DNA from 2 places in the Mesorhizobium sp. CNPSo 4670 genome. Region 2 is predicted to be linked to the other one. Evidence: predicted binding sites of a transcription regulator. Region 2 holds the regulator's gene; the other holds the start of a gene.
The links. Region 2 encodes HrcA, which represses chaperone genes, less so after heat shock. Its sites were predicted from a motif close to GTTAGCACTCNCNNNNNGNGAGTGCTAAC; they were not measured.
Positions count from the first base shown of each region.

Region 1: AC0ZT5_RS07885 (co-chaperone GroES) is a predicted target of HrcA. The motif match lies at 2,020-2,048, and genes of this name have one in related genera.

Region 1 is NZ_JBWJFQ010000003.1:310,770-315,182, forward strand. Features, by position in the region: gene groL (chaperonin GroEL) at 1-1,552, opposite strand, end outside; gene AC0ZT5_RS07885 (co-chaperone GroES) at 1,651-1,965, opposite strand; gene AC0ZT5_RS07890 (hypothetical protein) at 2,215-2,469, shown strand; gene AC0ZT5_RS07895 (DUF1488 family protein) at 2,466-2,732, shown strand; gene AC0ZT5_RS07900 (hypothetical protein) at 2,749-2,940, opposite strand; gene AC0ZT5_RS07905 (hypothetical protein) at 2,946-3,152, opposite strand; gene AC0ZT5_RS07910 (diguanylate cyclase domain-containing protein) at 3,328-4,404, opposite strand.
Region 2 is NZ_JBWJFQ010000018.1:65,913-70,325, reverse strand. Features, by position in the region: gene AC0ZT5_RS25715 (VOC family protein) at 1-208, opposite strand, end outside; gene rph (ribonuclease PH) at 406-1,122, opposite strand; gene hrcA (heat-inducible transcriptional repressor HrcA) at 1,301-2,386, shown strand; gene AC0ZT5_RS25700 (hypothetical protein) at 2,409-2,606, shown strand; gene AC0ZT5_RS25695 (PQQ-dependent sugar dehydrogenase) at 2,699-4,069, shown strand; gene AC0ZT5_RS25690 (LysE family translocator) at 4,209-4,413, shown strand, end outside.

The DNA.
Region 1 (4,413 bases), on a different contig from region 2:
CCGTGATCAGAAGGGCCGCGATCGAGCCGGCGTCCTGCAATGCGGTGCGCACCACTTTCGCCGGGTCGACGATGCCTGCCTTGATCATGTCGACATAGACCTCGTTCTGGGCGTCGAAGCCCTGATTGTGGTCCTTGCTGTCGGTGAGCTTGCCGACCACGATCGAGCCTTCGACGCCGGAATTCTCGGCGATCTGGCGGATTGGCGCTTCGAGTGCCCGCAGCACGATCGAGATGCCTGCCGTGACATCGTCATTGGCGCCGGTCAGGCCGGCAAGTGCCGACCTTGCGCGCAGCAGAGCCACGCCGCCGCCGGGTACGATGCCTTCTTCAACCGCCGCGCGCGTCGCATTGAGCGCGTCGTCGATGCGGTCCTTCTTTTCCTTGACTTCCGACTCGGTGGCGCCGCCGACGCGGATGACGGCAACACCGCCGGAGAGCTTGGCCAGCCGCTCCTGCAGCTTTTCCTTGTCGTAGTCGGAGGTCGTCTCCTCGATCTGGCCCTTGATCTGGGCGATGCGCGCCTGGATGGTGGCCTTGGTGCCGGCGCCGTCGATGATCGTGGTGGTGTCCTTCTCGATCAGCACGCGCTTGGCGCGGCCGAGCATCTCGATGGTGACGTTCTCGAGCTTGATGCCGAGATCCTCGGAGATCATCTGGCCCGATGTGAGCACCGCGATGTCTTCCAGCATCGCCTTGCGGCGATCGCCGAAGCCCGGCGCCTTGACGGCCGCGACCTTGAGGCCGCCGCGCAGCTTGTTGACGACCAGCGTGGCGAGCGCCTCGCCCTCGACGTCCTCGGAGATGATCAGCAGCGGCCTGCCGCTTTGCACCACCGCTTCGAGGATCGGCAGCATCGCCTGCAGATTGCCGAGCTTCTTCTCGTGGATGAGCACGTAGGGCTCTTCCAGCTCGACGCGCATCTTGTCGGCGTTGGTGACGAAATAAGGTGAGAGATAGCCGCGATCGAACTGCATGCCCTCGACGACATCGAGCTCGGTGTCGGCGGTCTTGGCTTCCTCGACGGTGATGACGCCGTCATTGCCGACCTTGTCCATCGCCTTGGCGATCATCTCGCCGACGCTGGCATCGCCATTGGCGGCGATGGTGCCGACCTGCGCGATCTCAGCCGACGATTTGACCTTCTTGGCGCGCGCCTTGATTTCCCCAACGACGGCGGTGACCGCCTGGTCGATGCCGCGCTTCAGGTCCATCGGGTTCATACCGGCGGCGACCAGCTTGGCGCCTTCGCGCAGGATCGAGGCGGCCAGCACCGTGGCGGTGGTGGTGCCGTCACCGGCGAGGTCGTTGGTCTTCGAGGCCACTTCGCGCACCATCTGCGCGCCCATGTTCTCGAACTTGTCGGCGAGCTCGATTTCCTTGGCGACCGTGACACCATCCTTGGTGATGCGCGGCGCGCCATAGGCCTTGTCGATGATGACGTTGCGGCCCTTGGGGCCGAGCGTGACCTTCACCGCATTGGTGAGGATCTCGACGCCGCGCAGCATGCGGTCACGCGCATCGGTGGAGAATTTGATTTCCTTGGCAGACATGATTTTTATCCAGTTCGGTTGAGGAAGGCAGAGCCCTGCCCTCCATGATCAAAGCTCGGAGCAATCTTTGCGCATCCCGTGGACACGCATCGCTCCAATCAGGCGGCCTTCTTGGCTTCGGCGGCCTTTTCGATAACGCCCATGATGTCGGCTTCCTTCATGATCAACAGGTCCTCGCCGTCGATCTTGACCTCCGTGCCCGACCATTTGCCGAACAGGATGAAGTCGCCGGCCTTGACGTCGAGTGGAACAAGCGCGCCGTTTTCGTCGCGTGCACCCGGGCCGACAGCGATGACTTCGCCTTCCTGCGGCTTTTCCTTGGCATTGTCGGGGATGATGATGCCGCCCTTGGATTTGGTATCGCCTTCAGCGCGACGAATGACGACGCGGTCGTGGAGTGGCCGAAATTTCATGGGAACTTCTTTCTGGGGCCGGCACAGGCGGCCACGCCCGTCCTATATAGACGCGTTGGCACTCGATAGATAGGAGTGCCAAAAATTATTCGCCGCCGGAATTAAATATTCAAAAGTATTATTTCGGTACCCGGTTTCGTGATATCGCGGGTTGGTCAAATAATTCAAAAAATTGAATTTTGCCGATTGAGTGCCTATTTATCGGACAAGTTCGTTTTCACGATTTCAGGCACAAGGGAGATTTCTTCGATGGCCGAAGGCAATCAGACGATCATGGAAAAAGCTGAAGCCCGCTTTGTCGACAAGCAGAAGAAAACGGCGGAGCGCAACAAAGCGACCGCCGAATACATCTCCGAGGCGCGGGCCAGGGAGATCAAGACGGCAAGGCTGAGGGAACTGCGGCTGGCCAAGGAAGAGGCAGACCGCGTCGCGGAAGCCCTGAACCCGACGCCGAAGAAGAAGCGGGTGGTCAAGAAGGCCGCCGCCACGGAGGTAAAAACATGAGCCTGACCTTCCCCAACCGCAGCCGCAGCTATGACGAAGCCGGCAAGCGCATCCGTTTCGTCGGCCATGACGGAATGTTCCAGATCTCCTTCTCCGTCGCCGCCGATGCGATGACCAGGATGCAGCCGGCGACCGCGGCCAATGAAGCCGGCTACCTCGCCACGTTCGACACGCAGAGCAGCGCCATACGCGACGTGGCGTCGAAGGCCTATGACCGCACCCGAAAGAGCATGTACGTGCTGACGGCGGCCGATTTCGGCTGATCGGCGGTGACCGTGGTCAGGACTTGCGCTCTGCCCTCTCCCGGCGCTTGACGTCACGGACGTTCATCTGGACGACCATGTCCTCGGCCTCGCGCGGGCCCATCCCGACCATCACCTTTTGCCGGATCACGGCAGGCTGGCCGGTGAAGACATCGATGATGGTCCAGCTCTGGGGCAGCTCCATGCGCAGCGTGTAGCGATTGGCCATACCGGTCAGCCCTGTATCATGAAAAACACCGCGGCCAGGATCAGCACCGTCCAGGCGATGACCGACAGCTTCAGCACCATACCGCCATGCGCGGCCAGAAGCTCCCGCAGCCGCAACGCGACACCTGCCGACCGGGCCGGCGCCGTGACAGTGGCGACAGGCGACTTGGCGCCAAGTTTTCCAAACACAGGCAGCAGCGACGGTTCACGCACGAAAACAACCTCAGATGTCAGGAAGGAGCCGGAGCAAGGATGCTCGCTTGCCTTTCATAGCACTCTTTTCGCGAACGCCCTGCATGCCAAATACAAAATAGGCGCCACGGATTGCACTGGTGAAAGATGCGCGGGCCCTGTCGGCGAGGCCGTACAACAAGCCGCAGCTTGGCCCTCAGGCCGCGGCGCTGCGGTCTTTCGCGGCGGCGTCGGGCTTGAAGATACGGAACGTGTTGCGCCCTGCCGCCTTGGCGGCATAGAGCGCGGTGTCGGCCTGCATGAACAGGTCGCACGGCGCGCCCGCCTGGACGAAGGCGATGCCGACCGAGGCGCCAAGGTTGAGCGACTGGCCGCAGGCCGCGACCGGCTTGCCCATCGCCTCGATGATGCCGCGCGCCAGGCCGGAGACCGCGCCGCGGTCGAGATGCGGGCCGAGCAGGACCGCGAACTCGTCGCCGCCGACGCGCGCCACGAGATCCGCCTCGCCGCAGCTGCCGGCAAGGCGCTCAGCCGCCGCCTTCAGGCATTCGTCGCCGACGACATGGCCGAACGTGTCGTTGACGGCCTTGAAGCCGTCGAGGTCGATCAGCAGCAACGCGCCGAGCGGGCGGCCCTCGTCCGTATGCGCAAGCCGCGCCTGGAACCGGCCGCGATTGGCCAGCCCCGTCATGACGTCATATTCGGCCAGATAGCGCATCCGGTCCGACAGGATCTTCTCCTCGGTGATGTCCTGCTTCATGCCGAAGATGCGCACCGCAGCGCCGTCCTCGCACTCGACCGTCGCAGTGATGCGGATCCAGCGGCTGCGGCCGGCAAAGGTGGTGATCTCGGCATCGAGGGTGAAGCCGTTGCGCTCGGCAATCGCCCGGCCGCGCAGGCTGTCCAGCGCCTTTCGCGACTCCGCCGGATAGCACTTGATGATCTCCGAGCGATCGAGCACTGAGCCGCGTGGCAGGTCAAACAGGTCATAAACCACATCGGTCCAGGTAAGCCGCTCGTCAGGCAGGCTGCATTCCCAGACGCCAAGGCGCGCTGCTGCCGAGGCGCGGTCGAAGATCTTGCGGCTGTGAGCCAGCGAACGCTCTTGCCTGGCAATCAGTTCGGCCTGCGCCGCGAGTTCCGCCTTGAGCCGGGCAATGGCCGCGGCTTTGCGGCGTCGCTCGTCGGAGCGGCTGTCGCGCCCTGCCCCCCTGCCGGGCTGCGAGACATCGGTCCGCGCCGGGCCTTTCGGGGTGTAGGGCGTATCGGGCATGGCGGGGCT
Region 2 (4,413 bases):
GCACTTTCAGTCTCGCATCGGGCGCGGGCGGCACTTTTGTCGCCTCGGCGTTGAAGATAAGCAACACGCCGGGTCCGCAGCGGAAGAAGAGGTGCCTGCCGTCGACCTTGCCGAGCAGATCGAGCCCGAGGACGCCGGTGTAGAACTTCTCCGCAGCGTCAAGGTCGGTGACGTAGAGGGCCGATTCAAGGATGGCGGAAGGAATCACGAGGCACCCCCCTCCGCCCTACCGGGCATCTCCCCCGCAAGGGGGGAGATTGGAAGCGTCAACGCCGGCTCACAGCTTGCAACGTTGGTGGTTGGCGAAACCCAAGACCACAGCCGATCTCCCCCCTTGCGGGGGAGATGGCCGGCAGGCCAGAGGGGGGTGGGAAGGATCGCCAACCTCATCAATACAAACCAGGCCTAAACCACCGCCATCTGCTGCAGGCTGACCAGGCGCTGGATGCCTTTCTTGGCCAGGCCCATCAGGTCGGCGAACTGGTCCTCTGAAAAGGGCTCGCCCTCGGCGGTGCCCTGGATCTCGACGATGCCGCCCTTGCCGGTCATGACGAAGTTGGCATCGGTGCCGGCCGAGGAATCCTCGAGATAATCGAGGTCGATGACCGGCTGGCCGTCATGGATGCCGCAGGAAATCGCCGCGACATGGTCCTTCAGCACCTTGGCGACGCTGGCCATCTGGCGGGCCTCCATCCAGCGCAGGCAATCATACAGCGCCACCCAGCCGCCGGTGATCGAGGCCGTGCGGGTGCCGCCATCGGCCTGGATGACGTCGCAGTCGACGGTGATCTGCTGCTCGCCCAGCGCCTGCAGGTCGACCACGGCGCGCAAGGAGCGGCCTATCAGCCGCTGGATTTCCAGAGTGCGGCCGCCCTGCTTGCCGGCGGAAGCCTCGCGGCGCATGCGCTCGCCCGTCGAGCGCGGCAGCATGCCGTATTCCGCCGTGACCCAGCCTTTGCCGGAATTGCGCATCCAGCCCGGCACCTTCTCCTCGAGGCTGGCGGTACACAGGACATGGGTGTCGCCGAACTTCACCAGGCATGAGCCTTCTGCATGCTTGGAGACGCCGCGCTCAAAGGAGATGGCGCGCATTTCGTCGAATTGGCGTTTGGAGGGGCGCATTCAGGCTTCTTTCCCGTCATTTTTCGGATTCTTGGCCGGCTTGTAACCACATGGAGCGCGTGGCGCAAAGGAAAATGGCCGGTGATCTGACTTCAGACAGCCGGGTGAACTGATACAGACACCGGGTTGCGCGGACCATGGTGAAGTCTATATCCTTGGGCCGGAGGTTTTTGGCCTAATGACCAAGGCAGTCGCCGAACCCAGTCTGCTGTCGCCTGCGCTACAGTCGCTCGACATGCGTTCGCGCGACATCTTCCGGCGCATCGTCGATTCCTACCTGAAGGACGGCGAACCCGTGGGATCACGCAGCCTGTCGCGCATCCTGCCGTCCTCACTGTCGCCCGCCACCATCCGCAACGTGATGAGCGACCTCGAGCATCTCGGCCTGATCTATGCCCCCCACATTTCCGCCGGCCGGTTGCCAACGCAGGCCGGTCTGCGCTTCTTCGTCGATGCCTTCATGGAACTCGGCGACCTCTCCGACGAGGAGCGCCGCACCATCGAGGCGCAGGTGCGCGCGTCCGGCTCGGGTGCGACGCTGGAACACATGCTGACCGAGGCCAGCCAGATGCTGTCGGGCATGTCGCGCGGCGCCGGCCTGGTGCTGGCCGCCAAGAACGAGGTGGCGCTGAAGCACATCGAATTCATCCAGCTCGAGCCGACCAAGGCGCTGGCGGTGCTGGTGTCGCAAAACGGCGACGTCGAAAACCGCGTCGTCGAGTTGCCGGCCGGCATTACGGTCTCGCAGTTGCACGAAGCCTCGAACTTCCTCAACGCCCATATTCGCGGCCGCACGCTGGCCGAGGCGCGGATCGAGATTGCCCGCATCAAGGAAGAGACCAGGGCCGCACTCGACACGCTGTCGCAAGATCTGGTCGAGAAGGGGCTGGCGGTGTGGGCCGGCGCGGAGAGCGGCCTGCCGGCGCGGCTCATCGTGCGCGGCCGCGCCAACCTGCTCGAAAACGTCACCGCCCAGGCCGACATCGAACTGTTGCGTCACCTGTTCGAGGACATGGAGACGCAGGACGGGCTGATCCAGCTGCTTGATCTGGCCGAACAGGGATCGGGCGTGCGCATCTTCATCGGTTCGGAAAACAAGCTGTTTTCGCTGTCGGGCTCGTCGCTCGTCGTCGCGCCCTATCGCGACAAGGACGCCCGCGTCGTCGGCGCACTCGGCGTCATCGGCCCGACCCGGCTCAACTATGCGCGCATCGTGCCAATGGTCGACTATACGGCGCAGCTGATTTCCCGCATGCTGCGTTGAACTGGTAACCGAGGAGACGACGATGGCGCTCGAAGAATTCAAGGCCCGGATCAGTCTGTTGCTCGAGGAAATGGTCAACCAGCCGGAGGACCAGCACGAAATCCAGGAGCAGTTGCGCGAGAAACTGCAGGAAATGCGCGCCATGGGCCTGCCGCTGCCGGCCGATCTCGTCGCACTGGAAAAGCGCCTCGACGACGATTTCTACGCGGCCGGCACCTGAGGCTGGAGACCGTTTCACCTCAACTCATCGTGTGAGGCGGAACCGAGGAACAAACAGGCCGTTGATTCCTTCGCGACAAGGTGGAGGACAAAATGATCCGATTGGCCGGGCTGGCGTTTCCTGCCGCACTGTTTGTCACGACCGCGGCATTGGCCCAGCAGGCGGAGCAGCCGGTACTGAGGGGTGCCGCCGCCTTCGGCGACTGGCGTGCCGACAGGCCAGGGGTGCGCCGCCTGATCAAGGCGCAAGACCTGCCTAGGCCTTATGTCACCAAATCCGCCTCGAACGGCGCCGGCCTCGCCGACCGGCCGGCAGACGCCGAGCCGAAATTGCCGCCGGGCTTTTTGGCCGAGCTGATCGCGTCGGGCATTGGCAATCCACGGGTCGTGCGCACCGCGCCGAATGGCGACCTGTTCGTCGCCGACAGCGAAGCCAACCAGATCCGCGTCTATCGCCTTGCCGAGGGCAGCGCGAAGCCGGCGAAGGACAGCATCTTTGCCGGTGATCTCAACCAGCCATACGGCATCGCCTTCTACCCGCCAGGCAACGACCCGCAATGGGTCTATGTCGCCAACAGCGACAGCATCGTGCGCTTTGCCTACCACAATGGTGACCTGAAGGCGGCCAGTGATCCGGAAACCATCGTCGGCAACATCCCTGCCAATCATCACTGGACCCGCGACATCGTCTTCTCGCCGGACGGCAAGACGCTCTATCTGTCGGTCGGCTCGGGATCGAACGTCGCCGAGAACATGGCAAAGGAGCCGGATGGCGGCCTCGACGCCTGGACGAAGTCGCAGCCGCTGGGTGCTGCTTGGGGGTCCGAGGACGGCCGTGCCGACGTGCTGGCCTTCGACCCCGACGGCAAGAATGGCCGCATCGTCGCCACCGGCTTGCGCAACTGTTCGGGCATGACGGTCCAGCCGACGACCGGGGCGTTGTGGTGCGTCGTCAACGAGCGCGATGCGCTTGGCGATAATGTGCCGTCCGAATATGCGACTGTGGTCAAGGACGGCGCCTTCTATGGCTGGCCCTGGTACTACATCGGCAACAACGAGGATCCGCGCCACAAGGGCGAACGCCCCGATCTTGCCGGCAAGGTGACCATTCCCGATGTGCTGATGCAGGCGCACTCGGCGCCGCTCAACATTACCTTCTACGATGGAAAGGACTTGCCCGCCGAGTCCGGTTTTCCGGCCGAGTACAGAGGCGATGCTTTCGTGGCCCTGCACGGTTCATGGAATCGCGGCAACCGAACCGGATACAAGGTGGTGAGATTGCTGTTCAAGGACGGCAGGCCGACCGGCGAGTACGAGGACTTCATCACCGGCTTCGTCGTCTCCAACGGCGAGGTGTGGGGACGACCGGTCGGCGTCGCGGTGGCCCGCGACGGTGCGCTGATCGTGACCGAGGACGGCAACGGCACCATCTGGCGCGTCACCTATAGTGGCGGCCGTTCCTGACGGCGTGGTCGCACGCCGGCGTGGTGCAATCGAATCCGGCTTCAGGGAATTCCCGCATGGCTGACCTTGTGTCATAAGTCGTCGTTGCAACAACGATACGCATAAAAAATCAAGACTTTGGACGCGCAAGGCCGCAACCATGACCCTTACCGGCTTCCTCGCCTACAGTGCCGCCCTCGGCATCGCCGCCGCCATTCCCGGCCCCGGCGTCACCGCGCTCGTCGCGCGGGCGCTCGGCTCCGGCTTCCGCTCGTCGCTGGCCATGTCCTTTGGCCTGATGCTTGGCGACCTCACCTATCTGACCGCCGTGGTGCTGGGCCTGGCCTTCGTCGCGCAGACTTTCG